2 regions of the Variovorax sp. LjRoot290 genome follow, and region 1 is predicted to be linked to the other one. Evidence: predicted binding sites of a transcription regulator. Region 1 holds the regulator's gene; the other holds the start of a gene.
The links. The regulator NrdR, encoded in region 1, represses ribonucleotide reductase genes. The targets are predictions, from matches to a motif close to CACNANATNTNGTG.

Region 1 (15,271 bases):
CAAGGACGTCGGCGCCATCTTCATGGTCGACATCGCCCACTACGCGGGTCTGGTCGCCGCCGGCGTCTACCCGAACCCCGTGCCGCACGCGGACGTGGTGACCTCCACCACCCACAAGAGCCTGCGCGGACCGCGCGGCGGCATCATCCTGATGAAGTCGCAGCACGAGAAGGCGATCAACAGCGCCATCTTCCCGGGCCTGCAGGGCGGACCGCTGATGCACGTGATCGCGGCCAAGGCGGTGGCCTTCAAGGAGGCGCTCTCGCCCGAGTTCAAGGCCTACCAGCAGCAGGTGGTCAAGAACGCGCAGATCGTTGCCGAAACGCTCACCGGGCGCGGCCTGCGCATCGTGAGCGGCCGCACCGAGAGCCATGTGATGCTGGTCGACCTGCGCGCCAAGGGCATCACCGGCAAGGAAGCCGAGGCCGTGCTGGGCAGCGCCCACATGACGATCAACAAGAACGCGATCCCGAACGATCCGGAAAAGCCGATGGTCACGAGCGGCGTGCGCATCGGCACCCCGGCGCTGACCACGCGCGGTTTCAAGGACGAGGAGGCGCGCGCCACCGCGAACCTGATCGCCGACGTGCTGGACAACCCGCGCGATGCCGCCACCATCGAAGCGGTGCGTGCGAAGGTGCATGCACTGACCAGCCGCTTTCCCGTCTACGGTTGAACCGAAAGTGACCGCATGAAGTGCCCCTTTTGCGGTCACCTCGAAACGCAGGTCGTCGAGACCCGCGTTTCGGAAGACGGCGACTTCGTGCGGCGCCGCCGGCAGTGCGGCGCCTGCGACAAGCGCTTCACCACCTACGAACGGCCGGACGTCAATTTCCCGGTCGTGGTCAAGAAGGACGGCAGCCGCGCCGACTTCGATCCCAAGAAGGTCCGCGCCTCGATGATGCTGGCGCTGCGCAAGCGGCCGGTGAGCATCGAGCAGATCGACCATGCGCTGCTGCGCATCGAGCAGAAGCTCCTGTCCAGCGGCTTGCGGGAAATCGAATCGACCAAGGTGGGCGAACTGGTGATGCGGGAGCTCAAGCGCATGGACAAGGTGGCGTACGTGCGCTTTGCTTCGGTTTACAGAAGCTTTGAGGATGTGGACGAGTTCCGGCAGTTGCTGCGGGATATCTGAGACGCACCGGAAGCGGCACCTCTGACGCCGGTATTCGTGATCGTCAGAGCACCGCAGGCGTCGGAGGCCATCTGCCGTGGCGTCTACGGCACGCCGTGCGAGGAATGAGTTGAAGCTCGGCACAGCCAACGACGCCAGGGTCGCCAAGAGCGCAACCACGACCAACAGTTCGAGTAAAACCGCAAATCCCTGCAGGTCGCCGGCGAGACCCGTCCCGGCCCGAGCAAAATGGTCGCTTCATACATTCAATCCGCGCCGACAGGCCGGCGCGAACTTCCTCCCCTGGCTCAATCAATTCGGCGCGAAGTCTAAATTCCGGAAGCGATGCATGAACAAATCTTTCGACAAACGGACTGAATTGAAGGATCAGCGGAAATCTCGCTAAATCTGAATCAAATCTGAATTTGAAGAATTGCGAATTGACGCCCCCATGAATAGAGATATCCAGGCCATGGCGCAGGCGCTCGATCTCGCCCGTCAGGCGAGCGTCGAGGCGGAGCCGAATCCCCGTGTCGGTTGCGTTTTGCTCGACGAAGAAGGCGCGGTGATCGGTCAAGGCTCCACGCAAACGGTGGGCGGCCCTCATGCGGAAATCATGGCCTTGCGCGACGCCGCCGCCCGCAATTGCCCGATCAAAGGCGCCACGGCCTATGTGACGCTCGAGCCCTGCTCGCACCATGGCCGCACCGGCCCCTGCTGCGACGCATTGATCGCGGCCGGCATCAAGAAAGTCGTGGCGTCCATCGCCGATCCCAATCCGCTGGTCGCCGGCCAGGGTTTCGAGCGCCTGCGCGCCGCCGGCGTCGAATTGGAGGTCGGCGCGGGCGCTGATGAATCGCGTGAACTCAACCTCGGCTTTTTCAGCCGCATGGTCCGCAAGACGCCCTGGGTGCGGCTCAAGGTCGCCGCTTCGCTCGACGGCAAGACGGCGCTGGCCAACGGCACCAGCCAATGGATCACTTCGGAAGCAGCGCGCACAGACGGCCACGCCTGGCGCGCGCGCGCAAGTGCGGTACTGACGGGTGTCGGCACCGTACTCGAAGACGATCCGCGCCTCGATGTGCGGCTGGTCCCAACGCCGCGGCAGCCCCATCTCGTGGTGGTCGACAGCCATTTGCAGACGCCGCCGGAGGCAAAGATCTTCGGCGCGGCCCGGCCCGTCTGGATCTATGCCGCCAACCGGAACGACGCCAGGCAGGCCGCGCTGGAGGCCAAGGGCGCGACGGTCAGCTACCTCGCCAACCCCCAGGGCAAGGTCGACCTCGCGGCCATGCTGCGCGATCTCGCCGTGCGCGAGGTCAATGAACTCCATGTCGAGGCTGGCCACAAGCTCAACGGCTCGCTGATCCGCGAAGGGCTGGTCGACGAACTGCTGGTTTACTTGGCGCCAAAGTTCATCGGAGACGGGCTCGGCATGGCCAGCCAGCCGCATGCATCGGGCCCCCTGACCGTGCTTGGCGATGCATTGGCGCTCGAATTCAAGTCCTTCGAGCCGGTCGGCCCGGACCTGCGAATCGTCGCCCGGGTCGCTGGTCGAGACCGCTTTTAGGGTTTGGCCGAGCGGCCTTCGCATCTCTGCGAAAATGCCGCGATGTTCACCGGAATCATTACCGGCGTGGGGCGCATCGCCGCCGTCCGCGACCTCGGCAGCTCTTCATCCCACGGCAAGCGGCTCAGCATCGCGGTGCCCGACGGCTATCTGGCCGACGTGGGTCTCGGTGACAGCATCGCGCTCAACGGCGCCTGCATGACCGTCACCTCCCTCGACCCGGCGAAGCAGCTCTTCACCATCGACATCTCGGCCGAATCGCTGGACAAGACGGCCGGCCTCGCCGAAGAAGCGGGCCGCGTCAACCTCGAGAAGGCACTGCGCGCCAGCGACCGGCTCGGCGGCCACATCGTGTCGGGCCACGTGGATGGCATCGGCACGGTCAGCCACTTCGCGCCGGTGGGCGAAAGCTGGGAGCTGCGTGTGCTGGCGCCGCCCGCGCTCGCCCGCTTCCTGGCCTACAAGGGCTCGATCACCGTCAACGGCGTGAGCCTCACGGTCAACAGCGTGAGCGACGGCGCTGACGGCAGCGAGATCAGCATCAACCTGATTCCGCACACGGTCGAAAACACCGCGCTCGGCAGCCTGAAGCAAGGCAGCCGCGTCAACCTCGAGATCGACACCGTCGCCCGCTACGTGGAGCGCATGCTCCAGGCCGGCGCCCTGCCCGTCCCACAGAAAGACAAGACCCCATGAACGCCTCCGTCACGCCGATCACCGCCCCGCGCAGCGGCCGGGCGCCCGCGCCGATTTCGTCGGTCGAAGAGATCGTGGCCGAGCTCGCCGCGGGCCGCATGGTGATCCTGGTCGACGAGGAAGACCGCGAGAACGAGGGCGACATCGTGCTCGCGGCCGACCACGTGACGCCCGAGGCCATCAACTTCATGGCACGCCATGCGCGCGGCCTGATCTGCCTCACGCTCTCCCGCGAGATGTGCGAGCGGCTGCAGCTGCCGCCGATGGTGGCGCGCAACGGCGCCAAGCACTCGACCGCCTTCACCGTGTCAATCGAGGCGGCCGAGGGCGTGACCACCGGCATTTCCGCCGCCGACCGCGCGCGCACCGTGCAGGCCGCCGTCGCACCGAATGCCGTCGCGGCCGACCTGGTGCAGCCCGGCCATATCTTTCCGCTGCAGGCTGTCGACGGCGGCGTGCTGATGCGCGCAGGCCACACCGAGGCCGGCTGCGACCTCGCCGCCATGGCCGGTTGCTCACCCGCGTCCGTGATCTGCGAGGTGATGAACGAGGACGGCACCATGGCGCGGCTGCCCGACCTGCAGCTCTTCGCCGCCGAGCACGGCATCAAGATCGGCACCATCGCCGCACTGATCGAGCACCGCAGCCGCACCGAGTCGCTGGTCGAAAAGGTCGGCTGCCGCGAAATCCACACCGCCTGGGGCTGGTTCACCGCCCATGCCTTCCGCGACAAGCCCAGCCACGGCGTGCACCTGGCGCTGGTGCGCGGCAACTGGAATCCGGGCGACACGGTGGACGTGCGCGTGCACGAGCCGCTCTCGGTGCTCGACGCGCTGGAAGTCAACCGTTCGCTGCACTCGTGGAGCCTCGATGCCAGCCTGGCCCACATCGCGGCCGAAGGCAAGGGCGTGGCCGTGCTGCTCAACTGCGGCGAGACCGGCGCCGAGCTGCTGTCGCAGTTCGACGGCACTGCACGGCCCGCGCAGGCGCCGGAACGTGGGCGCATGGACCTGCGCAGCTACGGCATCGGCGCGCAGATCCTGCGCGAGTGCGGCGTGCACAGGATGAACCTGTTGGGCACGCCGCGCCGCATGCCCAGCATGGCAGCAGGTTACGGCCTGGAGATCGCGGGCTACATCACGAAAGAAGAGCAATGAAGAAGAACACACACGCGAGGCGGGAAGCCTAATGCAGCACGCGAACAAGGGCAGCGATGTCACGCTCGACGGCAAGGGCCTGCGCATCGGCATCGTGCAGGCGCGCTTCAACGAAGACATCACCAACGCCCTGGCCGAGGCCTGCCTGGGCGAGCTCCGAGTGCTCGGCGTCGCCGACGCCGACATCGACCATGTCAGCGTGCCGGGCGCGCTCGAGGTGCCGGTCGCGCTGCAGGCCCTGGCCGAGCGCAACCGCTACCAGGCGCTGATCGCGCTGGGCTGCATCATCCGCGGCGAGACCTACCACTTCGAGCTGGTGGCCAACGAATCGGGCGCGAGCGTGAGCCGCATCGCGCTCGACTACCGCATTCCGGTCGCCAACGCGATCCTCACCACCGAAAACCTCGAACAGGCCATCGCGCGGCAGACCGACAAGGGCCGCGATGCGGCGCGCGTGGCCGTCGAGATGGCGCAGCTGCTCGCCACCCTTTCATGACCGAAGACAACAAGACCGCCAGCGACAAGCCGCGCCAATCCCGCACGGGGCTGACCAGCACGGGCGCACGCAAGGCCTCCGCCAAGTCGACCCGCAGCCGCGCGCGCGAGTTCGCGCTGCAGGCGCTCTACCAGCACCTGGTGGGACGCAACGACGCCGCGTCCATCGACCAGTTCACGCGCGACCTGGCCGGCTTCCACAAGGCCGACGCGGCGCACTACGACGCGCTGCTGCACGGCTCGATCGCGGCCGCGGGCGAGCTCGATGCGCTGATCGTGCCGCTGCTCGACCGCAAGCTCGAAGAGATCTCGCCGGTCGAGCACGCCGTGATGTGGATCGGCGTCTACGAATTCCAGCACTGCCTCGACGTGCCCTGGCGTGTGGTGCTGAACGAATGCATCGAGCTCGCCAAGGAGTTCGGCGGCACCGACGGCCACAAGTACGTGAACGCGGTGCTCAACGGCCTCGCGCCGCAACTGCGCCCGGCCGAGGTCGAAGCCGATCGAGCGACGGGCAAGGCACGGCCATGAGAATTTCGAAGCGCGCCGAGCGCATCGAGCCCTTCTACGTGATGGAAGTCGCCAAGGCGGCCTCCGCGCTGGCGCGCGAAGTCGCGCACACCGATCGGCCGATGATCTTCCTCAACATCGGCGAGCCCGACTTCACCGCGCCGCCGCTGGTGCAAGAAGCCGCCGCACGCGCCGTGCGCGCGGGCGCGACGCGGTACACGCATGCGATCGGCCTCGACCACCTGCGCGAGCGCATCAGCGGCTGGTACCGCGAACGCTTCGGCGCCGACGTGCCGGCGCGCCGCATCGTCGTCACGGCCGGTGCATCGGCCGCGCTGCAGCTGGCCTGCCTGGCGCTGATTGAGGCCGGCGACGAGATGCTGCTGCCCGACCCCAGCTATCCCTGCAACCGCCACTTCGTGAGCGCGGCCGACGGCCGTGCCGTGCTGGTGCCGACCACGGCCGCCGAGCGCTTCCAGCTCAGCGCCGCCAAGGTCGAAGACGCCTGGACCGAACGCACGCGCGGCGTGCTGCTCGCATCGCCCTCCAACCCGACCGGCACCTCGATCGCGCCCGACGAGCTGCGCCGCATCCACGAGGTGGTGTCGAAGCGCGGCGGCATCACGCTGATCGACGAGATCTACCTTGGCCTGTCCTACGACGACGCCTTCGGCCACACCGCGCTCGCGATCGACGACCAGGTCATCAGCATCAACAGCTTCAGCAAGTACTTCAACATGACCGGCTGGCGCCTCGGCTGGCTGGTGGTGCCCGATGCGCTGGTGCCGGTGGTCGAGCGGCTGGCGCAGAACCTTTTCATCTGCGCGAGCACCGTCTCGCAGTATGCGGCGCTCGCCTGCTTCGAGCCCGAGAGCATCGCCGAGTACGAGCGCCGCCGCGCCGAGTTCAGGGCCCGGCGCGACTGGTTCATTCCGCAGCTCGACGCGCTGGGCCTCAAGGTGCCGGTGGTGCCCGACGGCGCCTTCTATGCCTGGGCCGACTGTTCTGCCTTCGGCGAGAAGCTCGGCATCTCGAACAGCTGGGACTTCGCCTTCGAAGCGATGAAGAAAGCCCATCTCGCGATCACGCCGGGCCGCGACTTCGGCTCGGCCGAAACCGCCCGCTTCGTGCGCTTCTCGACGGCCAGCTCGATGGCGCATCTCGAGGAATCGGTGGAGCGCCTGCGCGCCTGGGCCGGCGCCACCGTCGCTGCATGAGCTTCGCATTTCCGATCCGCGTCTACTGGGAAGACACCGATGCCGGCGGCATCGTCTTCTATGCTAACTACCTCAAGTACATGGAGCGTGCCCGCACCGAGTGGCTGCGCTCGCTCGGCATCGCGCAAGGCCGGCTGCGCGAAGAGACCGGCGGCATCTTCGTAGTCAGCGAGACGCAGCTCAAGTACCACCGCCCGGCGCGGCTCGACGACGAACTGCTGGTTACAGCCGAGCTGCGTCAGATGGGCTCCGCGTCCCTGATAATCGGCCAGCGCGTGCTATCAAATTCAGAGCACGGTCCGGCCACCGGCCCGGCGCCCGATACTGCGGTCCTTTGCGAAGGCACGATCCGCATCGGCTGGGTCGACGCGGCCACGCTGCGGCCCGCGCGCATCCCACCCCAAGTTTCGGGAACCCTCGGGCGCCATGCCGGCTCCATGTCTCAACCTCAGAAGCCATGAATCAAGACCTGTCGATCCTTTCCCTCCTGCTCCATGCCAGCCTTCCGGTGCAGTTTGTCGTGGCCTTGCTGCTCGTGGTATCCGTCGCCAGCTGGGCGGCCATCTTCCGCAAGTTCTTCTCTCTCAAGCGCACGCGCGCGCTCAACGACGACTTCGAACGCGAGTTCTGGTCCGGCACTAGCTTGAACGAACTGTTCTCCTCGGCTGCGCAGAACGCCAAGTTCGCCGGCCCGATGGAACGTATCTTCGCTTCCGGCATGCGCGAGTACCAGAAGCTGCGCGAGCGCCATGTCTCCGACGCCGGCACGCTGCTCGACGGCGCACGCCGCGCGATGCGCGCGAGCTTCCAGCGCGAGCTCGATGCGGTGGAGCAGAACCTGTCCTTCCTCGCCACCGTCGGTTCGGTCTCGCCCTATGTCGGCCTGTTCGGCACGGTGTGGGGGATCATGCATGCCTTCACCGGCCTCGCAGCGCTGGCGCAGGTGACGCTCTCCACCGTCGCTCCCGGCATCGCAGAAGCGCTGGTCGCCACCGCCATCGGCCTCTTCGCCGCCATTCCGGCCGTGGTGGCCTACAACCGCTTCGCCCGCGAGATCGACAAGATCGCGATCGCGCTCGAGACCTTCATCGAAGAGTTCTCGAACATCCTGCAGCGCAACCTGACGGCCCACGTCAACCCGGCATCGGTGACGCCGGCGACCGGCCGCTGAAGCGGAGCACCACGCCATGCCAGCAATGTCCTCCCGCGGCCGCGGCCGCCGAACGATCAACGAGATCAACATGGTCCCGTTCATCGACGTGATGCTGGTGCTCCTGATCATCTTCATGGTCACGGCGCCGCTGATCACGCCGAGCGTGATCAACCTGCCCACGGTGGATCGCGCCAACAAGCAGCCCGACAAGCCGATCGAGATCGTCATCAAGAGCGACGACGAGGTCCAGATCAAGAAGGACCCGTCCACCGGCAGCGGCGCCACCTCGATCCCCATGACGCAGATCGGCACGGCGGCCAAGACCGCGCAGGGCGGCGACGACCAGCGGCCGGTGGTCATCAGCGCCGACAAGTCGGTCAAGTACGAGACGGTGGTCAAGGCGATGAACGCGCTCAAGAGGAGCGGCGTCGAGCGCGTCGGCCTTTCGGTCACGACCACGGGCGCCAAGTGATGGCCTTGGCCTCTTCGCTGATGTCGCTCGGCGCCGATCGCCCGGAGTTCGCGCCGCCGCCGCAACGCGGCACGCCGCGTGCCGTGCTGCTGGCGCTGCTGGCGCATGGGCTGCTCATCATCGCGCTGACCTGGGGCGTGAGCTGGCGCCGCGAAGCGGAGGACGCCGCGATCGAGGCCGAGCTCTGGTCGTCGACCGTGCAGCAGGCCGCGCCGCGCCTCACTGCGCCGCCGGTTCCGACGCCACCCACTCCGGCGCCTGCACCGACGCCGGCACCACCCCCTCCGCCGCCACCTCCCCCGCAGGCGCGAGCACCCGAACCCGCGCCGGCGCCGCGTGCGCCCGACATCGCGCTCGAACGCGAGAAGAAGCTGAAGGAGCAGAAGGAGCGCGAGCTGGAGCAGCAGCAACAGAAGAAGCTCGAAGCCGCGAAGAAAGCGGCGCAGGAGAAGAAGGAACAGGAAGCCCGGGAGCGCGCCGAGGACGAAGCCGAGCGCAAGAAGGAACAGCAGCAGAAGTTGGCCGAGGCGAAGAAGAAGCAGGAAGCCGAAGCCGCGAAGAAGAAGGAAGCCGATGCGAAGGCGGCTGCGCAGGCCGCGGCCGACCGTGCAGCCACGCTCAAGCGCATGCAGGGTCTGGCGGGCGCCAGCGGTGACGACAACTCGAAAGGGGCTGCGCTGAAGGCCTCCGGCCCTTCGGGCGGCTACGGAGCTCGGATCGCGGCAGCTGTGCGCCCCAACATCGTCTACCCCGATGCCGATCTCGTGAGCGGCAATCCGACCGCGGAATTCGACGTCAACTTGGCGCCCGATGGCACGATCGTGGGTGTCAAGCTACGCAAATCGAGCGGTTTGGCGAGTTGGGACGATGCCGCAGAGCGCGGGCTGCGTAGAACGGAAAAGGTACCGCGCGACGTAGATGGCCGCATCTTCCCTTCGCTGACAGTGGTGCTTCAACCAAAGCAGCGCTGAAAGCGCCCGCTACTCGTAGACCACCGCCGCGCGGCCCGCATCGGCCTGCGCCGTCCAGCTCGCGAGCGCGGCGTCGGTCGGGAAGAACTTCGCGCGCTCGCCCAGCTGCAGCTCGACCTGCGCGCCGCCGCGCGCCATCGACAGCCGCACCGCCAAGCCCTGCAGCAGCTCGCCGTGCTCGCTCTGTTCGGTGCGCGGCGGAAAGTCGCGCACCAGCCGCGCGATGTCCGGCGCCTTCCCGTTGACCGCGACGCGCAGGAACTTGCCGAAGCGGCAGCGCGCTGCGGCCAGGTCCCACACCTGCTGCACCTGGAAGCGCGCCTCGAAGCCGCCGCGGCCCGGCTGCAGGCGGCCGCTCACGATCACCAGTTCGTCGTCCTTCAGCACGTTGCGGTTGGCGTTGAAGAGCGCCTCGTCGGCGGTCGCGTCGATGGCGCCCGACTTGTCGTCCAGCTTGAAGATCGCCAGCCGGCCGCGCTGGCCGTTGATGACGCGGAAGTCGCTCACGATGCCGGCGATCACCTGTTGCTCGCGGCTGTCGATCAGGTCGTCGATCTCGCGCTTGCAGAAGCGCCGCACCTCGTGCGCCACTTCGTCGAACAGGTGGCCCGACAGGTAGAAGCCGATGGCCGTCTTCTCGTAGGTCAGGCGTTCCTTCACGCCCCAGGGCGTGGCGTCGATGAGCTCGGGCTCCTGCGTCGCAGAGCCGTGCTCGCAGTCGCCGAAGATATCGACCTGCGAGGCGTTGGCCTCGGTCGCGCTCGCGAATTCGAAGGCGCGGTCGACCGAGGCGATCAGCGAGGCCCGGTTCTGCTGCAGCGAATCGAAGGCACCTGCCTTGATCAGCGCCTCGACGGTGCGCTTGTTGATGCGCTGGCGGTCCACGCGCACGCAGAAGTCGAACAGGCTCTTGAAGGGGCCGCCCTCTTCCCGCGCCTTGACCACCGCCTCGACCGCCAATTGCCCCGTGCCCTTGACCGCGCCGAGCCCGTAGCGAATGACCTTGTCGGTGACCGGCTCGAAGCGGTAGTTGCCGCGGTTCACGTCCGGCGGCTCGAAGGTCATGCCGAAGTGCTTCTGCGCATCTTCGAACAACACCTTGAGCTTGTCGGTGTCGTCCATTTCCACCGTCATGTTGGCGCAGAAGAACTCGGCCGTGTAGTGGACCTTGAGCCAGCCGGTGTGATAGGCCAGGAGCGAATAGGCGGCCGCGTGCGACTTGTTGAAGCCGTAGCCCGCGAACTTCTCCATCAGGTCGAAGATCTCGTCAGCCTTCTGCTGGTCGATGCCGTTCACCGCCGCGCCCTTGCGGAAGATCTCGCGGTGCTCGGCCATCTCCTCGGCCTTCTTCTTGCCCATCGCGCGGCGCAGCAGGTCGGCGCCGCCGAGCGAGTAGCCGCCCAGGATCTGCGCGGTCTGCATCACCTGTTCCTGGTAGACCATGATCCCGTAGGTCTCCGAGAGCATCTCTTCGACCAGCGGATGCGGATACTCCACCGTCTCGCGGCCGTGCTTGCGTGCGACGAAGCTGGGGATCAGGTCCATCGGGCCCGGACGGTACAGCGCGTTGAGCGCGATCAGGTCTTCGAGCCGCGTCGGCCGCGCGTCCTTCAGCATGCCCTGCATGCCGCGCGATTCGAACTGGAACACGGCCTCGGTCTTGCCCTCGGCGAAGAGCCGGTAGGTCGGCGCGTCGTCGAGCCGGATGTTCTCGTAGGCGAAGTTCTCCTGACCCTTGTGGCGCTGGACGATGAACTCCTTCGCGATCTCGAGGATGGTGAGCGTGGCCAAGCCCAAGAAGTCGAACTTCACCAGGCCGATGGCTTCGACGTCGTCCTTGTCGTACTGGCTCACGGCCGAGTCGCTGCCCGGCTGCTGGTAGAGCGGGCAGAAGTCGGTGAGCTTGCCCGGCGCGATCAGCACGCCGCCCGCATGCATGCCGATGTTGCGCGTCATGCCTTCGAGCTTCTGCGCCAGCTCGACCAGCATGCGGACTTCTTCTTCCTTCTCGATGCGGGCCGCGAGCTGCGGCTCCATCTCGATCGCGTAGTTGTTCTTGTCGCCCTCGGGCTTGGGCGAAGGCGGGTACTGGATCGTGACCGGCTGCCCCGGCTTGTTCGGGATCAGCTTGCTGATGCCGTCGCAGAACATGTAGCTCATGTCGAGCACGCGGCCCACGTCGCGGATCGCGGCGCGTGCGGCCATGGTGCCGAAGGTCGCGATCTGGCTCACCGCGTCGCGGCCGTACTTGTCCTTCACGTAGTCGATCACGCGGTCGCGGTTGCCCTGGCAGAAGTCGATGTCGAAGTCGGGCATCGAGACGCGCTCGGGGTTCAGGAAGCGTTCGAACAGCAGCTTGTATTCGAGCGGATCGAGGTCGGTGATCTTCAGCGCATAGGCCACCAGCGAGCCCGCGCCCGAGCCCCGGCCGGGTCCGACCGGGCAACCGTTCTTCTTGGCCCAGTTGATGAAGTCGCCCACGATCAGGAAGTAGCCCGGGAAACCCATCTTCAGGATGGTGTTGATCTCGAACTCGAGGCGTTCGACGTAGCGCGGGCGCTCGGCATCGCGCTTGGCGGCGTCGGGGTAGAGGTGCGCGAGACGCCCCTCCAGACCTTCGAAGGAGGCGACGCGGAAGTACTCCTCGATCGGCATGCCGTTGGGCGTCGGGAAGTTCGGCAGCTGCGGCTTGCCGAGCACGAGCGTGAGGTTGCAGCGCTTGGCGATCTCGACCGTGTTGGCGATCGCGCTCGGCACGTCGGCGAAGAGCGCTTCCATCTCGGCGGCGGACTTGAAATACTGCTCCTGCGTGAACTTGCGCACGCGGCGCGGGTTGCCGAGGATCTCGCCTTCCGAGATGCAGACGCGCGCCTCGTGCGCTTCGAAGTCCTCGGCGGTGGCGAACTGCACCGGGTGCGTTGCCACCACCGGCAGCCCGAGCCTTGCGGCCAGCTGCACCGCGGCCAACACATGCGGCTCGTCCTCGGGGCGGCCGGCGCGCTGCAGTTCGATGTAGAAGCGATGCGGAAAAAGCCCCGCCAACTGCAGCGCGATCTCGGCCGCGCGCTCGGCCTGGCCCTGCAGCAGCGGCGCGCCGAGCGGGCCGGCCTGCGCGCCCGAGAGCGCGATCAACCCGCCCTGCAACTCCTCGATCCAGGCCAGCTTGCAGACCGCCTGGGCCTGGCCGCGGCCCACGTTCTGCGTCCAGGCGCGCGCCAGCAGTTCGGACAGGTGCAGATAGCCTTCCATGTTCTGCACCAGCAGCACGATGCGCGTGAGCGCGCCGATCTCCGCGCCCAGGCCTTCGAGGAACACCTCGGCGCCCAGCACCGGCTTGACACCCTTGCCGCGCGCTTCCTTGTAGAACTTGACCGCGCCGAAGAGGTTGTTGAGATCGGTGATCGCCAACGCCGGCTGCCGGTCGGCCGCGGCGGCCTTGACGACTTCGTCGATTCGGTTGGTGCCGTCGACGACGGAAAACTCGGTGTGCAGGCGCAGGTGAACGAACATGGTGCGCATTGTAGAAAGCAGCACCCCCACCATGTGGTTTGGCTCTCCCTACAATCGCGCTCCGTGCAAGAGATTTTGAATATCGCGGCCTACAAGTTCGTGGCCATCGACGACGGCGAGCTGCTGCGCGACGCGCTGCGCGCCACCACCCACGCGCTGGCGCTCAAGGGCACCATCCTGCTCGCGCCCGAGGGCATCAACCTGTTCATCGCGGGCGAGAAAGATGCCGCGCATGACTTCCTCCGGGGCCTGCGTGCCGACCCGCGTTTCGCCGATCTGGAAGCGAAGGAAAGCTGGTCCGAAGCCCAGCCCTTCCGCCGCATGCTGGTCAAGCTGAAGCGCGAGATCATCCGCATGGACCATCCGGCCATCCAGCCCGCCGCGGGCCGCGCGCCGGGCGTCGATGCGCCCACCCTCAAGCGCTGGCTCGACCAGGGGCACGACGACGCGGGCAAGCCGATCGCGCTGCTCGACACGCGCAACGCCTTCGAGGTCGACCACGGCAGCTTCGACGGCGCCATCGACTGGCGCATCGGCAAGTTCACCGATTTCCCGAAGGCGCTGAAGAAGTACCGCGAAGACCTGGCCGGCAAGACGGTGGTGAGCTTCTGCACCGGCGGCATCCGCTGCGAGAAGGCCGCGATCCTGATGCGCGAGGAAGGCGTGGCCGACGTGCTTCAGCTCGAAGGCGGCATCCTCAAGTACTTCGAGCAGGTCGGCGGCGCGCACTACCACGGCGAGTGCTTCGTGTTCGATGGCCGAGAGACTTTGGCGCCGGACCTGAGTGCGCGCGCGAGCGGCGCCAGCGCCCGGGCCGCCGAGGACCCGGACATCGCGATCAAGCGCTAGACCGGCGCCGTACCGGTATCGGCCGGCGTCTGCACCTGGAACGGATGTCCCGGCAGTGGAATGAATTCGGTCTCGCCGGGCACATGGCCCATGCGCTGCGCGGACCAGTCGGCGCCGGCTTCGAGGACGCGCTCGCGCCGGCTGGAGACGAAGTTCCAGGTAATGAAGCGCGGGCCGTCGAGCGGCTCGCCGCCGATGACCACGATGCGAACGGCATCGCGTGTCTCGAAGATGCCGCCCTCGCCCTCCGGCAGCATGGCCATCGTGTGCCGCGCCACGGGCTCGCCATCGAGCTGAATCTCGCCATCAACCGCGTAGACAGCCATCTCCTGCGCCAAGGCCGGCAGTTCGAAACGCGCGCCGGCCGGCAATGGCAGGTCGAGATAGAGCGTCTTGGAAAAGGTCTTCACCGGCGAACGCACGCCGAAGGCTTCACCCACCAGAACCCGCACGGCCACGCCCTGCACTTCGAGTGCCGGGATCTGCTCAGCCGCCGTGTGGGAAAAGCTGGGCTCGACTTCCTCATGGGCCTGCGGCAGCGCGGCCCAGAGCTGCAAACCATGGTTGACATAACTCGCATCGAGCAGATGCTCGGGCTTGCGCTCCGAGTGCACGATGCCGCGCCCCGCCGTCATCCAGTTGATCGCGCCGGGGCGGATCTCCTGCACCACGCCGAGGCTGTCGCGATGCGTCATCGCGCCCTCGAAAAGATAGGTCACGGTGGCCAGGCCGATATGCGGATGCGGCCGCACGTCGTGCTCGTTGCCCGGCTCCTCGATCGCCGGGCCGAAGTGATCGAAGAATACGAAGGGCCCGACCGATCGCCGCTTCGCCGCCGGCAGCAGCCGCCGGACCTTGAAGCCTCCGCCCAGGTCCTTTTCATGCGGTCGAAGCTGCAGCAGCGGTTCGGTCATCGTGGTTCTCCGTGGGGCGATCGAGATCTTGCCACTTCGGCCACGCGTTCGCCGAATGCATAGGCCGTCTCGAGGTCGCCCTTCGCCATCTCGGCCGGACTGGCATCGGTCGGCGAAGTGGTCAGCAGGCCGTTGTAGCCGCCGACGTAATTGATCGAATCGCGCTTCGCGGCACGGTCGTTGCTCGGCATGAGGCCGAGGCTGACCCACAGGCCGCCGTGCTGGCTGGCGAGGTGCCACAGGTAGGTCAGCGTCGCGTCCTTGTCGCCGTTCATGGCGGCGCTGTTGGTGAAGCCCGCGAAAAGCTTGTTGCGCCAACCCTGGACGTACCAGACCTTCGAGGAGGCATCGGCGAACTTCTTGAACTGCCAGCTCACGCTGCCCATGTAGGTGGGCGAACCCATGATGATCGCGTCCGCGGCCGCCAGCATCTCCCAGCCGCCGGCCGGGAGCTTGCCGTCGGCGTCGATCGCGAGCAGGTGGGCGCCTGCGCCATCGGCCACCGCCTGCGCAATGCGCTGCGTGTGGCCGTAACCCGAATGAAAAACAACGACGATGTTGGTCATGCGGGAAGTATGGCTGCTCAGCGCTTGTCGATGCTGAAGCGGCCGGCGCCGAAGGCTGCGATGGCCAACAGGCCGCC
Region 2 (15,271 bases), 2.5 Mb from region 1:
TGAGCAGTCGGTTCACTTCCTGAACCTGCACACCGGCGCCGGCCGCGATGCGGCGCTTGCGCGTGGCCTTGAGCAGCTCGGGTTTGCGCCGTTCCAGCGGCGTCATGCTGTTGATGATCCCTTCCTTGCGCCGGATGTCGCGCTCGGCGCGCGTCATGTCGGCCTCGGTGGCCTTGGCCGCCATCTGCGCGGGCAGCTTGTCCATGATGCTGGAGAGGCCACCCATCTGCTTCATCTGCTGCAGCTGGCCGAGGAAGTCGTTGAGGTCGAAGCCGGCGCCGCTCTTGACCTTGGCCGCCAGCTTCTGCGCAGCCGCGACGTCAACGCCGGCCGTGACCTGCTCGACCAGCGCGACGATGTCGCCCATGCCGAGGATGCGTCCGGCATGGCGCTCGGCATCGAACACCTCCAGCCCGTCGATCTTCTCGCTGACACCGGCGAACTTGATCGGCACGCCCGTCACCTGCCGCACCGACAGCGCCGCGCCGCCGCGCGAATCGCCGTCGGTCTTGGTCAGGATGATGCCGGTCAGCGGCAGCGCTTCCTTGAAGGCCTTGGCCGTATTGATCGCATCCTGGCCTTGCATCGCATCGACCACGAACAGGGTTTCGACCGGGTTCAGTGCGGTGTGCAGCTGCTGGATCTCGGTCATCAGCACCTCGTCGATCGCGAGACGGCCGGCCGTGTCGACCAGCAGCACGTCGAAGAAATGGCGCTTGGCATGGTCGAGCGCGGCGCGTGCGATGTCGAGCGGCTTCTGGTCAGGCGTGCTCGGGAACCATTCGGCCCCGGCCTGCTTCGTGACCGTCTTGAGCTGCTCGATGGCCGCCGGACGGTAGACGTCGCCCGACACGGTCAGCACCTTCTTCTTGCGCTTTTCGATCAGGTGCTTGGCCAGTTTGGCGGTGGTGGTGGTCTTGCCGGCGCCCTGCAGGCCAGCCATCAGGATCACGGCCGGCGGCTGGGCCACCAGGTTGATGTCGGCCACGCCTTCGCCCATGGTCGCGGCGAGTTCGCGGTTGACGATGCCGACCAGCGCCTGGCCGGGTTTCAGCGAGCCGAGCACCTCCTGGCCAAGCGCTTTTTCTTTCACGCGGGCGACGAAATCGCGCACCACGGGCAGAGCGACGTCGGCTTCGAGCAAGGCCATGCGCACTTCGCGCAGCATGTCCTGCACATTGCTTTCGGTGATGCGGGCCTGGCCGCTGACCTGCTTGACGAGGCGGGAGAATTTTTCGGTGAGGGCGGTGGCCATGGTGCTTCCCGCTCGGCGGGACCGGTATATAGACGGGAGCGAGAGGCGTCTCGCCAAGGCGAGACGCTAAACTCCGACCGATGATTTTAGCGATCCCCTCCCCACTCGGCGTGGCGCTGGGCATCGCCACCGCCGCCGCCTATGGCACGACCGCCGCTGCCTCTTCCTGGCTGGGCCGCCCCTCCATGCAATGGCTGCTCGGGCTGGCCTGGCTGCTGCACGCCTGCGCACTGGGCGTCGGGCTGGTCGGCGGCGACCCGCGCTTCGGCTTCGCGCCGGCGCTGTCGGTCACGGCCTGGCTGGTGCTGACGGTCTACGCAATCGAAAGCCGCATGTATCCGCAGCTCAAGGTGCGGCGCGTGCTTGCGGCGCTGGGCGCGGCGGCGGTGCTGCTCGCCGTGCTGTTCCCCGGCACGCCGCTGCATGTGTCGGCCTCGCCCTGGCTGCCGCTGCACCTGGCGCTCGGCATCGCCTCGTACGGCCTGTTCGCCGCGGCGGTGGTGCATGCCTGGCTCATGACCCGTGCCGAAAAGCAGATCCGGCTCGCGGCCGAGCCGCAGGGCGGTGTGCCGCTGCTGACGATGGAGCGCCTCACCTTCCGCTTCGTCACCGCCGGCTTCGTGCTGCTGTCGGCCACGCTGCTCGCCGGCCTGCTGTTCAGCGAGACGCTGTACGGCGCCAGCGCGCGGGCCTGGAAATGGGACCACAAGACCGTGTTCTCGGTGCTGGCCTGGCTCAGTTTCGCGGTGCTGCTGATCGGTCGCGCTCGCTTCGGCTGGCGCGGCCGCACGGCCCGGCGCGTGCTCTACGCGGGCTCCGCCCTGCTGCTGCTGGCCTACGTCGGATCGCGCTTCGTGCTCGAAGTGGTGCTGGCGCGCGCGACACCATGAAATACCTGCTCGTCCTCGCCGTGGTCTTCGTGGCGATCTGGCTCTGGCGCAAGAATCGGCGCGACGAGATGCGCTCGCGCCCGCCGCCGCCCGCCACGCCGGCCGTCGGGGCGCCGCAGGCCATGGTGCGCTGCGCCCATTGCGGGCTGCATCTGCCGGCAGCGGATGCCATCAGCGGACCCGACGGCGCGGTGTATTGCAGCGCTGCGCACCGCCAGGCGGCTGCGCACTGAGGCGCATTGCCGATGAGCACATTCCTCTGGTCGCGTGGCGAGCCGGCGACGGACTGGAGCCTGCTCGATCAGTTCGCCCGCGAAAGCTCGGCGCTGCTGCGCCTGTGGCGCGGCTTCATGACCGCGCGCTGCTTCGTCGCCGTCGTGCTGCTGCTGTTGCAGGCGGTGACCTTCGCGCTCGGGCAGCCGCTGGAGCCGGCGGCGATCGCGCTGTCCGTCGGCTACCTGGGGGCGGCCTTGCTGGCGGCACGCTATGCGCTCTTCCAGCTGCCGGTGCGCGGCTTCGGCGCCGCCTGGCTTTCGACCATCGGCATCGACCTGATCACCTTCACCGCGCTGCAACTGCTGCAGATCGGCAGCATCAACTACACGCCGCTCTTTGCCTTGCCGGTGCTGATGGGCGCGGTGCTGGGCTCGGGCATGGTGGGCCTGGGCACCACCGCGGCCGTCACGCTGCTGCTGCTGGTGCATGCGGGCTGGTACTGGCTGCAGCAGCCGGGCGACGCATCGCCGCGTTTCGTGCAGGCGGCGCTGACCGGCACCGGCTTGTTCGTGGTGGCGCTGCTCGCGCACGAGCTGGCGCGGCGGCTCACGCGCGAAGAAGCGCTGGCGCAGCGCAATCGAAGCACCGCCCAGATGCACGCGCTGGTGAACGACCTCGTGATCGAGACCCTCAGCGAAGGCGTGCTCGTGATCGACGAGCGAGGGCAGGTGCATGCCGCCAACCCCGCCGCCAACGCGATTCTCGGGCAGGGGCTGGCAGAACTCGCACTGCCCTTCGCGCTGAGCACCTATCCGGCCTGGGCCGCCCTGGCCGCGATTGCGCGCCAGACCTTCGCGCGGCGCACGCCGCAATCGAAGGAAATTCCGGTCGCGCAGGCGCAGGGCGCGCCGCGCGAAGTGCGGGTCCGCACGCGGCTCACGCCGGGCACCGACCGCCACACCGAGAGCCTGTGCGTGATGTTCCTGCAGGACCTGCGCGAGCTCCAGGCGCGCATCCGCACCGAGAAGCTGGCGGCCATGGGCCGCATGTCGGCGGCCGTCGCGCACGAGATCCGCAACCCGCTGGCCGCCATCACCCAGGCCAGCGCGCTGCTGGGCGAGGACCTGGTCGACCCGGCGCACCGCCAATTGACGACGATGGTGCAGCAGAACGCACAGCGGCTCTCGCGCATCGTCGACGAAGTGCTCGATGTCGCGCGGGCCCGCCAGCAGCGGGTGCTGCCGCTGGGCGAACAGCTGGCCCTCGATTCGACCGTGCGCACGCTCGCCGAGGAGTGGGTGCGGCACTCGCAGCGCCAGGGCGTGCTGCTGGTTCTCGAAGCGGCCGGCAGCGTGGTGCGCTTCGACATCGAACATCTGCGGCGCATCCTCGTGAACCTGCTCGACAACGCCGCGCGCTATGCCGGCGATCGCGAAGGCTCGATCCAGGTGACGACGCGCCAGAACGCGGCCGGCCGCGCCAGCCTGCAGGTGTGGAGCGACGGCGCACCGCTCGAACCTGCGGTGCAGCGCCATCTGTTCGAACCCTTCTTCTCCTCCGAAAGCCGCTCCAGCGGCCTCGGCCTCTTCCTCTGCCGCGAGCTGTGCGAGCGGCACGGCGCGACGATCGGCTACGAGCGCCGCGCCCTTTACGCCGCGGGGCCGGAAGGCAACGAATTCTTCGTCTCCTTCGCTGCGGGCGAGACCCGGCTGACACAATAGCGCCGTGAGCACCCCCACCTCCTCAGCACCTCGGCCCCCTGCCCAGATCCTGGTCGTCGACGACGAGCCCGACCTGCGCACGCTCTATGAACTCACGCTGCTGCGCGAGGGCTACCGGGTCGAGGCGGCCGGCAGCGTGTCGGAAGCCCGCGAGCACCTGGACGCGGGCCGCTTCGATGCCGTGATCACCGACATGCGCCTGCCCGACGGGCTCGGCATGGAGATCCTGCAGCGCATCCAGCAGGACCAGCGCAGCGAGCGCTGCGTGGTGATGACGGCCTACGGCTCGGCCGAGAACGCGGTCGAGGCCCTCAAGGCCGGCGCCTTCGACTACCTCACCAAGCCGGTGGACCTCAAGCAGTTCCGCGCCGTCGTCGCCTCTGCCGTGCAGGCCCAGGCTGCGCCTGCACGGCCCATGCGCCAGGCCGACGAGGGCAGCAGCAAGGTCGCGGCGACGACCAGCAACGCCGGCTTGGCTGCGCTCGAACGGCTGGTTGGCGCTTCCGAGCCGATGCGCCTCGTCAAGTCCCGCATCGCCAAGGTGGCGCGCGGCATGGCGCCGGTGCTGGTGCGCGGCGAGTCCGGCACCGGCAAGGAACTGGTGGCACGCGCGGTGCATGCCTGCAGCCAGCGCAGCGACGGTCCTTTCGTCGCCGTCAACTGCGGCGCGATTCCCGAGAATCTGCTCGAGGCCGAATTCTTCGGTGCGAGAAAAGGCTCCTACACCGGCTCCTCGCAGGACCGCGACGGCTACTTCCAGGCCGCCCGCGGCGGCACGCTGTTCCTCGACGAGATCGGCGACCTGCCGCTTCCGATGCAATCCAAGTTGCTGCGCGCGATCCAGGAGCGCAGCGTGCGCCCGATCGGTTCGACCCAGGAAGATGCGGTCGACGTGCGCATCGTGAGCGCGACCCACAAGGATCTGCAGGCCGAGGTGCAAGCCGGCCGCTTCCGCCAGGACCTGTTCTATCGCCTCAACGTGATCGAGATCGCGGTGCCGGCCTTGCGCGAGCGGCGCGAAGACCTGCCCGCACTCTGCGAGGCCCTGCTCGCACGCATCGCGCGCGATGCCGGCATGCCGGTGCCCGTTCTTTCGCCCGAGGTGCTGCAGCGCCTCGCGGAGCATCCGCTGCACGGCAACGTGCGTGAGCTCGAAAACCTTTTGCATCGCGCCGTGGCCTTGAGCGATGGCGACGTGCTCCATCTCGATTTCGTGGGCAGCGCCAGCATGGCACTGCCTGTGGCCCCGGCGCCGGCAACTCCGGAACAGCAGCCCGCAGCCAGCACGACAGCAGCGCCCTCCGAAGCAAAGCCGGCACCCGCGGTACCGAGCGACCTGCAGAGTTATCTCGACCAGCAGGAGCGCGAGATCCTCGTGCGTGCGCTGCAGGAGAGCGGCTTCAACCGGACCGCTGCCGCGGCGCGGCTCGGCCTGAGCCTCAGGCAGATTCGCTACCGGATCGCGCGCCTGGGCATCGCGACCCCCAGCGGCGACGAGGCGAGTGGCAACGGTGTCGACGACTGAAGACAACGCAGGCCTCTGGCAGGCCGGCTGGTACCGCTTCGCCCGGCAACTGCGCTCGCCGAATTTCGGGCCGCGCCCCGAGGGCGCGCAGATCGATCTGATCGTGCTGCATTCGATCAGCCTGCCGCCGGGACGCTATGGCGGCGACGAGGTCCAGCGGCTTTTCACGAACCAGCTGGACTGGGATGCGCATCCCTACTTCCAGACCATCCGCGGCATCGAGGTCTCGGCCCATTTCTATGTGCGCCGCAGCGGCGAGCTGTGGCAGTTCGTGAGTTGCGACGACCGCGCCTGGCATGCCGGTCCTTCATCGTGGCGCGGCCGCGCCAACTGCAACGACGACTCGATCGGCATCGAGCTGGAAGGCCTGGAGGGCGAAGGCTTCGAGCCCGCCCAATACGAGACCCTCGCGAGCCTTTGCCCGGCGCTCGCGCAGCGCCATGCGATCGCGTTCATCGCGGGCCATGAACATATTGCGCCGGGCCGCAAGGCGGACCCAGGCAGCGGCTTCGACTGGCGCCTGCTGCAGGAGCAACTGGGCTGGGACCGCGCGATGTTCCCCGACGACGTCGCGGTGCGCTGAAATTTTTCAATCGCGATGCATCCCGCGATGCGCAGCGGATGCAGCGCAACAACGCCGATCGCGCAACCCCGGCGGCGCAGCAACCATGCGCCTTTCAGGCCCAAAAACGCCTGCAAGGCCCATGGACAGCGGCAGGCGCTAAGGTGGGTCAGCAACGGCGCGGCATAGCTCTTCATCTGAGAGCTCTTCGCTGTGAACTTGTTCCTTGAACCATTGGGAAAACACTACATCTAGTGGGTTGTAGACCCGCGAGACCCTAGATATAGTGTGCCCTGCCCCGTGCTTCATGCCGAGCAACCGGCCGCAAGCGGCACCACCGCCCCAACAAGAATTGCCAACAGAGGAACGAATGCAAACTGCCCTGAACACCCCCGCCACACCTCGCGCCGTACCCTCGACGCCGCAAAAAAACGATGTCGCAGGCTCGCCCGCCAGCAACGCGCTCGCCCACTACCAGATCATTCGCCGCAACGGCGCGGTCGTGCCCTTCGAGCCCAACAAGATCGCGATCGCGATGATGAAGGCCTTCCTCGCGGTGCACGGCACCCAGGGCGCGGCTTCCGCCAGCGTGCGCGAGACGGTCGACAACCTGACCCAGGGCGTGGTCCGCGCTATGGTGCGCTCGCGTCCGGGCGGCGGCACCTTCCACATCGAGGACGTGCAGGACCAGGTCGAACTCGGCCTGATGCGCGGCGGCCACCACGAGATCGCGCGCGCCTACGTGCTGTACCGCGAGCGCCGCTCGCAGGAACGCTCGAAGTCGGGCGAACAGGACGCGCAGATCGCCGTTTCGACGCTGCACGTGCTCGACCGCGGCGAGCGCGTCGCGCTCGACCTCAACGAACTCAAGGGCCTGATCGAATCCGCCTGCGAAGGCCTGGGCGACAGCATCACGGCCGGCCCGATCGTGGCCGAAACGATGCGCAACCTCTACGACGGCGTGCCGCTCGACGAGGTCTACAAGGCGTCGATCCTGGCGGCTCGCACGCTGATCGAGAAGGACCCCGACTACACCTTCGCCACCGCGCGCCTGCTGCTGCACACGATCTTCAAGGAGATCATCGGCCGCGAGGTGATGCCGGCCGAACGTGCCCAGGCCTACGCCGACTACTTCCCGCAGTTCGTCAAGAAGGGCGTCGACAACGAGCTGCTCGACGAGAAGCTGCTGCAGTACGACCTGAACCGCCTCGGCGCCGCGCTCAAGCCCCAGCGCGACCTGCAGTTCGACTACCTCGGCCTGCAGACCCTCTACGACCGCTACTTCCTGCACGTGCGCAAGACCCGCATCGAACTGCCGCAGGCTTTCTTCATGCGCGTGGCGATGGGGCTGGCCCTCAATGAAATCGACCGCGAAGCCCGCGCGATCGAGTTCTACGAAGTGCTGTCCTCCTTCGACTTCATGTCGAGCACGCCCACCCTGTTCAACAGCGGCACGCTGCGCTCGCAGCTCTCGAGCTGCTACCTGACCACGGTGCCCGACGACCTCGACGGCATCTACGAGTCGATCAAGGAAAACGCCCTGCTGTCCAAGTTCGCGGGCGGCCTGGGCAACGACTGGACCCGTGTGCGCGCGCTCGGCAGCCACATCAAGGGCACCAACGGCGAGTCGCAGGGCGTGGTGCCCTTCCTCAAGGTGGTGAACGACACCGCGGTGGCGGTCAACCAGGGCGGCAAGCGCAAGGGCGCGGTCTGCACCTACCTGGAAAGCTGGCACCTCGACATCGAGGAGTTCCTCGAACTGCGCAAGAACACCGGCGACGACCGCCGCCGCACGCACGACATGAACACGGCGAACTGGATTCCCGACCTGTTCATGCGCCGCGTGATGGAAAAGGGCAGCTGGACGCTGTTCTCGCCCTCCAACGTGCCCGACCTGCACGACAAGTTCGGCACCGACTTCGAGACCGCCTACGCCGCCTACGAAGAGAAGGCCGCGCGCGGCGAAATCAAGCCGAGCCGCACGGTCCAGGCCACCGATCTCTGGCGCAAGATGCTCACGATGCTGTTCGAGACCGGGCATCCGTGGATCACCTTCAAGGATGCCTGCAACGTGCGCTCGCCCCAGCAGCATGCCGGCGTGGTCCATTCGTCGAACCTGTGCACCGAGATCACGCTCAACACCAGCGACACCGAAACCGCGGTCTGCAACCTCGGCTCGGTCAACCTGCTGCAGCATCTGAAGGACGGCAAGGTCGACCAGGAAAAGCTCCAGCGCACGATCTCGACCGCGATGCGCATGCTCGACAACGTGATCGACATCAACTACTACGCGGTCAAGAAGGCGCGCGACTCCAACCTGCGCCATCGCCCGGTCGGCCTCGGCGTGATGGGTTTCCAGGACGCGCTGTACGAGCTGCGTATTCCCTACGCCTCGCAGGAAGCGGTGCAGTTCGCCGACGAGTCGATGGAAGCGATCTGCTACCACGCCTACTGGGCCTCGACCGAACTGGCGCGCGAGCGCGGCAAGTATTCGAGCTACAAGGGCTCGCTGTGGGACAAGGGAGTGCTTCCGCCGGACACGCTCGACCTGCTGGAGAAGGCGCGCGGCGGCTACGTCGACGTCGACCGCTCGTCCACGCTCGACTGGAATGCGCTGCGCCAGAAGATCAAGGCCGACGGCATGCGCAACTCGAACTGCGTCGCCATCGCGCCGACGGCGACCATCTCGAACATCATCGGCGTCGACGCCTCGATCGAGCCCTGCTTCGGCAACCTGTCGGTCAAGTCGAACCTCTCCGGCGAGTTCACCGTCATCAACCACTACCTGGTGCGAGACCTCAAGCGCCTGGGCCTGTGGGACGACGTGATGGTGATGGACCTCAAGCACTTCGACGGCTCGCTGCGCCCGATCGACCGCGTACCGCAGGACGTCAAGGCGCTCTATGCCACCGCGTTCGAGGTCGAAACCACCTGGCTGGTGGAAGCCGCCGCGCGTCGCCAGAAGTGGATCGACCAGGCGCAGTCGCTCAACATCTACATGGCCGGCGCGTCGGGCAAGAAGCTCGACGACACCTACAAGCTCGCGTGGCTGCGCGGCCTGAAGACCACTTACTACCTGCGCACGCAGAGCGCGACGCACGCCGAGAAATCGACGGTGCAATCGGGCCGGCTCAACGCGGTGTCCTCGGGAAGCAATGGCAGTGGCGACGCATCTTCGTCGGGCATGAGCGCGCTCGAAGCGGCTGCGCTCGCAGCGCAAGCGCAGCTGAGTGCGATGCCGGCGACCGACATCGCGTTCTGCGGCGTCGACGATCCGACGTGCGAAGCGTGCCAGTGATGTCAGCGTGAAGTTGCCGTGATTCGCGGCATCGCCTGACAAATGGCGATGCATGCGAACAACATAACGGCAACATAATTGGAGCGCGATGTGAAGCAGCACTTTGCAACTCACATCGTTGCTCACATAATTTGAGCATTGGATCTTTCTATGTTGACCTGGGACGAAGAAGTCAAGCCCTCCTTGCCAAAGGATCTGCAACAAGGATTGCGGCACTCATCAAACAACGACGCGACCGTCGGTCGCTCGTCGGAGTTCCCGACTTCGCAAATTGCTCCTATCGCCCCGACTTTCCGCACACTCGATGATGGCGTCGCACTGCGGCCTGCTCCGGCTTCCATGCCGCAAGCGCAGGCCGCGCGCCGCGTGAAGGCCGCCGACAAGCGCATCATCAACGGCCAGACCGACGTCAACCAGTTGGTTCCGTTCAAGTACAAGTGGGCCTGGGAGAAGTACCTCGCCACCTGCGCCAATCACTGGATGCCGCAGGAAGTGAACATGACGCGCGACATCGCGCTCTGGAAAGACCCGAACGGCCTGACCGAAGACGAGCGCCGCATCGTCAAGCGCAACCTCGGCTTCTTCGTGACCGCCGATTCGCTGGCCGCCAACAACATCGTGCTGGGCACCTACCGCCACATCACGGCCCCCGAGTGCCGCCAGTTCCTGCTGCGCCAGGCCTTCGAGGAAGCGATCCACACGCACGCCTACCAGTACATCGTCGAGTCGCTCGGCCTGGATGAGAGCGAGATCTTCAACGCCTACAACGAGGTGCCGTCGATCCGCGAGAAGGACCAGTTCCTGATCCCCTTCATCGAAGCCATCAGCGACCCGCACTTCCACACCGGCACGCACGAGAACGACCAGACCCTGCTCAAGTCGCTGATCGTCTTCGCCTGCCTGATGGAGGGGCTGTTCTTCTACGTCGGCTTCACCCAGATCCTCGCGCTGGGCCGCCAGAACAAGATGACCGGCGCCGCCGAGCAGTACCAGTACATCCTGCGCGACGAGTCGATGCACTGCAACTTCGGCATCGACCTGATCAACCAACTGAAACTCGAGAATCCGCACCTCTGGACCGCGGAGTTCAAGGCCGAGATCAAGGCCCTCTTCCTGAAGGCCGTCGAGCTCGAGTACCGCTACGCCGAAGACACCATGCCTCGCGGCGTGCTCGGCATGAATGCCTCCATGTTCAAGGGCTACCTGCGCTACATCGCCAACCGGCGCGCGCAGCAGATCGGCCTGGAAACGCTCTTCCCGAACGAGGAAAACCCGTTCCCCTGGATGAGCGAAATGATTGACCTGAAGAAGGAGCGCAACTTCTTCGAAACCCGCGTGATCGAGTATCAGTCGGGTGGTGCGCTCTCCTGGGATTGAATCGTTCCGACAAATAAAGTGAGTTCAAGAATTGCTTTCGCCGGCTACACGCACCGAAGAGTGCGGCGGTGAAAAGCTCAGGTGTTCATGGTGCTGGGGCTTGCTCCAACGCCATGAATCGCTTCACGCTACCAACATGCGTGGAGTGCTTCAAAAGGTTGATTTTTTCAACTTGATCAAGGAGAAAATAGAAATGGCAACTGCAAAGAAAGCGCCGGCCAAGAAAGCCGCTGCAAAGAAGGCTCCGGCTAAGAAGGTCGCCGCCAAGAAGGCACCGGCCAAGAAGGTCGCTGCGAAGAAGGCTCCTGCCAAGAAGGTAGCAGCCAAGAAGGCACCGGCGAAGAAGGCCGCTGCGAAGAAGGCTCCTGCCAAGAAGGTAGCAGCGAAGAAGGCGCCGGCGAAGAAGGCCGCCGCGAAAAAGGCGCCTGCGAAGAAGGCAGCAGCCAAGAAGGCGCCGGCGAAGAAGGCCGCCGCGAAAAAGGCGCCTGCCAAGAAAGCGCCTGCGAAAAAGGCTGCAGCCAAGAAGCCTGCTGCCAAGAAAGCAGCGAAAAAGCCTGCTGCCAAGAAGGCCGCGAAAGCGCCCGCCAAGGCAGCCGTAGTGCCTGCTCCTGCAGCGCAAACGACGCTGAACCCCCAGGCAGCCTGGCCGTTTCCGACGGCCAGCAAGCCCTGAGTCGTTCAGCGGCCTTGAAGGCACAAAGCCCGGCACCGCAAGGTGCTGGGCTTTTTTTATGGTTGGCCCGGCACCGAAGACAGGTGCTGGGCTTTTTTATGGGCTCAGAGGCCGAGCGCCTTCCGATCCACCTGGTAATTCTGCGGCCCGCGTTGCGCGATCTTGAGCGCGCCGATGCGGTTGCCCAACGCAGCGCAACGCGCGAGCGGCCAGCCCTGCTCCAGCCCGAACAGCAGCGCGCCGCGCCATGCATCGCCGCAACCCGTCGGCTCGACCACGGCCGTCGGCTTCACGCCGGGCACGTGCTCGCGCTCGCCTTCGGTCCACACTTCGCAGCCTTCGGCAGCCAGCGTCACAACCAGTCCGCGCACACGCTTCGAGATCTCAGCAAGGCTCCAGCCCGTGCGCTGCGAGAGCATCTTTCCCTCGTAGTCGTTGACCACCACCCAGCTGGCCAAGTCGACGAAATGCGCGAGTTCCTTGCCGTCGAACATCGGCAGGCCCTGGCCGGGATCGAACACGAAAGGGATGTCCGCAGCCTTGAGCTGCTCGGCATGCTGCAGCATCGCCTCGCGGCCGTCGGGCGCGATGATGCCGAGCCGGATGTCCTCGCGCGCCGCGATGCGCGTGATGTGCGCCTGCTGCATCGCGCCCGGGTGGAAGGCCGTGATCTGGTTGTTGTCGCGGTCGTTCATGATCATGGCCTGCGCGGTGAAGCTGTCGTCCACCTGCCGCACGAACTCGGTGCTGATGCCCAGCGTTCGCAGCCGCTCCAGGTAGTCGACGCCGTCGCTGCCGACCGTCGCCATCGGCAGTGCCGTGCCGCCTAGCGCGTTGAGGCTGTAGGCGATGTTGCCCGCACAACCGCCGAAGTCGCGCCTGAGGCCGGGCACGAGAAAGGACACGTTGAGGATGTGCAACTGGTCCGGAAGGATCTGATCGGCGAACCGTCCCTCGAAAGTCATGATGGTGTCGAACGCGAGGGAACCGCAAATCACTGCTGCCATGGATGAACCGTTGGTTGATTGAAAAAAGAAAAGAGCGCGCGGCTCAAGGATAGAAGGCCAGCACCCGGTAGCCTGCGATCGGCGCCAGTGCCGCGGCCTCGGGCCCGGTCAGCGCCAGCGGCAACGACGCCGCGCGCTCGGCACGGGCGGGCAGGACGGGCGGCGCGCCGAACTCGGCCGGCATGAGCACGCGCCGGATCACGGCACGCTCCTGCATGTCGAGCAAGGACAACTCGACCGCGGGCATCGCGAGCGGCACGGTGGCGGCATTGCGCAAGGTGAAGCTGAGGCGGTAGGCATCGCCGCTTTTCTCGCGCGCGAAGGAGGCGCCATCGATCGTGATGTCGCCGATCTGGCGCAGCGCCGAGAGCTCGCAGCCCGTCAGGCTGCACAGCGCCGCGAGCGCGGGACGCAGCCCCGGCTGGCGAGCGGCGATGAGGTCGCGCTCCTGATGCAATACCTGCACGAGCAGAAGAAGCGCAGCCAGCGCGGCCACGACGATCAGGGAGCGCCGCACCGCTGGCCGCTGCCAGAATGCCGATCCCTCGGCGGCGGCGCCCAAAAACCGAGGGCTGCGCCGAGCGAGCTCGATAGCAGGCTCAGGCTCGCTGGCGGCCAGCACCACGGGCGCCGATTCGCGCGCCGCCCGCTCTTCTCCGCGCGCCTTCGCCCTGGCGATCTTGGCGGACTTGGCACGCGCACGGCGCAGCGCCTTCTGCAGTTGCGCGTTGCCGGTGTCTTCTTCAGCCGCCGGCGGAGGTGGCGGCGACGGCCGTGGCGGTGGCGGCTCGCGGCCGATGGGCGGGGCGGCCGGCAGGTTCAGGTCGATGTTCGGGAATGGCGGAAGCGAGGGATAAGGCGGAATCACTTGCGCTTCGGCTGCACGCATCGGCTGCGAGCGCTGGGGCCAGGGCTCGTCCGCAACGACGCCGACAGCGAACGACAGCGGATCGGATGGCGCCGAGGTCTTGGACGCAGGCGGCGGCGGCACGGCGACGGGCGGCTCGGCGACCGGTGGTTCGATCTCTTGTTCGTCGTCGAGGAAGTCCGCCTCCTCGAGGTTCCGCACGGGTTCCTCGTCCGCGGGCCACTCTGCCACTTCGTCCAGCTCAGTTTCGATCGGCGGATCGGCGTCGGGCGGCACGCTGCTGGTGCCTTCGTCGGGCGCCGACGTCGGTGCGACTGCCGCGGGTCCAGGCGCCGAATCGGGCGCTTCATGCAGATCGACGGTCGCGTCGAACACCTCGCTGCACCGGCCGCAGCGCACCCACCCGTCGGAGATGCGAAGCTGGTCCCTCACCACCTTGAAAGTGGTGGCGCAGGCGGGGCAGCGAGTGACCAGGCTCATGAGGCGCCGATTGTAGGGTCGACCTCCAGCGTCGAGGACGATCTAGAGGGCCGCGGTCATCAGAATCCAGCCGTCCTCGCTGTCGCTCACTTCCAGCGCTGCATGGGGCGCATAGGCGAGCTTCAGTTCGTCGGCCTGGCGCTCGAGGATGCCCGCCAGCACCAGCGAACCGCCCGCTGCGACGTGCTCGCACAGCAAAGGCGCAAGCACCTTCAGCGGCGTGGCGAGGATGTTGGCGAGCACGATGTCGTAGCGGCCAGTTGCCAAGTCGGACAGGCCGGCCTTCAGTTGCACCTCGTTCGCCTCAGCGTTGAGCCGCGTCGAATCCACGGCGGCTTCGTCGATGTCGACGGCGTCGATGTCGGTCGCGCCGAACTTGGCCGCGCCGATCGCCAGGATGCCGGAGCCGCAACCGTAGTCGAGCACGCGCTTCCCACGGAGCTCCCCGCGCGTTGCGATCCAGCGCAGGCACATGCGCGTGGTCGGGTGCGTGCCGGTGCCGAAGGCAAGACCCGGGTCCAGCCGGATGACCTGCTGCGCTTGCGCCGGCGGATCGTGCCAGGTGGGCACGATCCAGAACTCGGGGGTGATTTCGACCGGTGCGAACTGGGACTGCGTCAGCCGCACCCAGTCCTGCTCGGGCACCTCGGTCAATCCAAGCACCTCGCAATCCACAAAGAAGTCCTGCGCGGCCAGCACCGCAGCAGCCTCCCGCGCCTGCGCCTCGGCGGCAAACAAGGCGATCACCCGGGAGCGCTGCCAGCCTCCCTTGGGCGGCGGCATGCCCGGCTCGCCGAACAGGGCCTGCTCGGCATCGGTCTGGGCATCCGCGTCCTCGACCGAAACGCTCAGCGCGTCGAGCGCCTCGAGCGCATCGCTGACGGTTTCGACGCGATCTTCCGGCGCGAGCAGGCGGAGTTCGAACACGGTGCCGCGGTCCCGCTCAGCGCTTGTGGGCCGCGAGCCACTCTTCGAGGTAGTGGATGTTGGTGCCGCCGCTCATGAACTTGGCGTCGACCATCAACTCGCGGTGCAGCGGGATGTTGGTCTGGATACCCTCGATCACCGTTTCGCTCAACGCCGTGCGCATGCGCGCCAAGGCCTGGTCGCGGGTATCGCCGTGAACGATGATCTTGCCAACCATCGAGTCGTAGTTCGGCGGCACGAAGTAGTTGGTGTAGACGTGCGAATCCACGCGCACCCCCGGCCCGCCCGGCGGATGCCACATCGTGATGCGGCCCGGCGAGGGCGTGAACTTGTAGGCGTCTTCGGCATTGATGCGGCACTCGATCGAGTGGCCGCGCATCTCGATCTGGCGCTGCGTGAACGGCAGCTTCTCGCCGGCGGCGACCATGATCTGCGTCTTCACGATGTCGATGCCGGTCGTGAATTCGGTGAC

Region 2: the regulator NrdR is predicted to act here: its motif matches at 6,413-6,426, upstream of ACSQ9A_RS23740 (ribonucleoside-diphosphate reductase subunit alpha).

What each region holds. Positions count from the first base shown of each region.
Region 1 is NZ_CAXURW020000001.1:2,314,083-2,329,353, reverse strand. Features, by position in the region: gene glyA (serine hydroxymethyltransferase) at 1-676, shown strand, start outside; gene nrdR (transcriptional regulator NrdR) at 692-1,135, shown strand; gene ribD (bifunctional diaminohydroxyphosphoribosylaminopyrimidine deaminase/5-amino-6-(5-phosphoribosylamino)uracil reductase RibD) at 1,566-2,684, shown strand; gene ACSQ9A_RS11725 (riboflavin synthase) at 2,727-3,380, shown strand; gene ribBA (bifunctional 3,4-dihydroxy-2-butanone-4-phosphate synthase/GTP cyclohydrolase II) at 3,377-4,537, shown strand; gene ribH (6,7-dimethyl-8-ribityllumazine synthase) at 4,569-5,033, shown strand; gene nusB (transcription antitermination factor NusB) at 5,030-5,563, shown strand; gene ACSQ9A_RS11705 (pyridoxal phosphate-dependent aminotransferase) at 5,560-6,759, shown strand; gene ybgC (tol-pal system-associated acyl-CoA thioesterase) at 6,756-7,220, shown strand; gene tolQ (protein TolQ) at 7,217-7,930, shown strand; gene ACSQ9A_RS11690 (ExbD/TolR family protein) at 7,947-8,384, shown strand; gene tolA (cell envelope integrity protein TolA) at 8,405-9,355, shown strand; gene dnaE (DNA polymerase III subunit alpha) at 9,365-12,865, opposite strand; gene ACSQ9A_RS11675 (sulfurtransferase) at 12,929-13,714, shown strand; gene ACSQ9A_RS11670 (pirin family protein) at 13,711-14,628, opposite strand; gene ACSQ9A_RS11665 (flavodoxin family protein) at 14,625-15,194, opposite strand; gene ACSQ9A_RS11660 (DoxX family protein) at 15,212-15,271, opposite strand, start outside.
Region 2 is NZ_CAXURW020000001.1:4,789,033-4,804,303, forward strand. Features, by position in the region: gene ffh (signal recognition particle protein) at 1-1,255, opposite strand, end outside; gene ACSQ9A_RS23715 (cytochrome C assembly family protein) at 1,336-2,145, shown strand; gene ACSQ9A_RS23720 (PP0621 family protein) at 2,142-2,378, shown strand; gene ACSQ9A_RS23725 (two-component system sensor histidine kinase NtrB) at 2,391-4,082, shown strand; gene ACSQ9A_RS23730 (sigma-54-dependent transcriptional regulator) at 4,087-5,607, shown strand; gene ampD (1,6-anhydro-N-acetylmuramyl-L-alanine amidase AmpD) at 5,594-6,190, shown strand; gene ACSQ9A_RS23740 (ribonucleoside-diphosphate reductase subunit alpha) at 6,540-9,467, shown strand; gene ACSQ9A_RS23745 (ribonucleotide-diphosphate reductase subunit beta) at 9,618-10,844, shown strand; gene ACSQ9A_RS23750 (histone H1-like DNA-binding protein) at 11,038-11,517, shown strand; gene ACSQ9A_RS23755 (carbohydrate kinase family protein) at 11,622-12,524, opposite strand; gene ACSQ9A_RS23760 (zinc-ribbon and DUF3426 domain-containing protein) at 12,568-13,872, opposite strand; gene prmA (50S ribosomal protein L11 methyltransferase) at 13,915-14,799, opposite strand; gene accC (acetyl-CoA carboxylase biotin carboxylase subunit) at 14,816-15,271, opposite strand, start outside.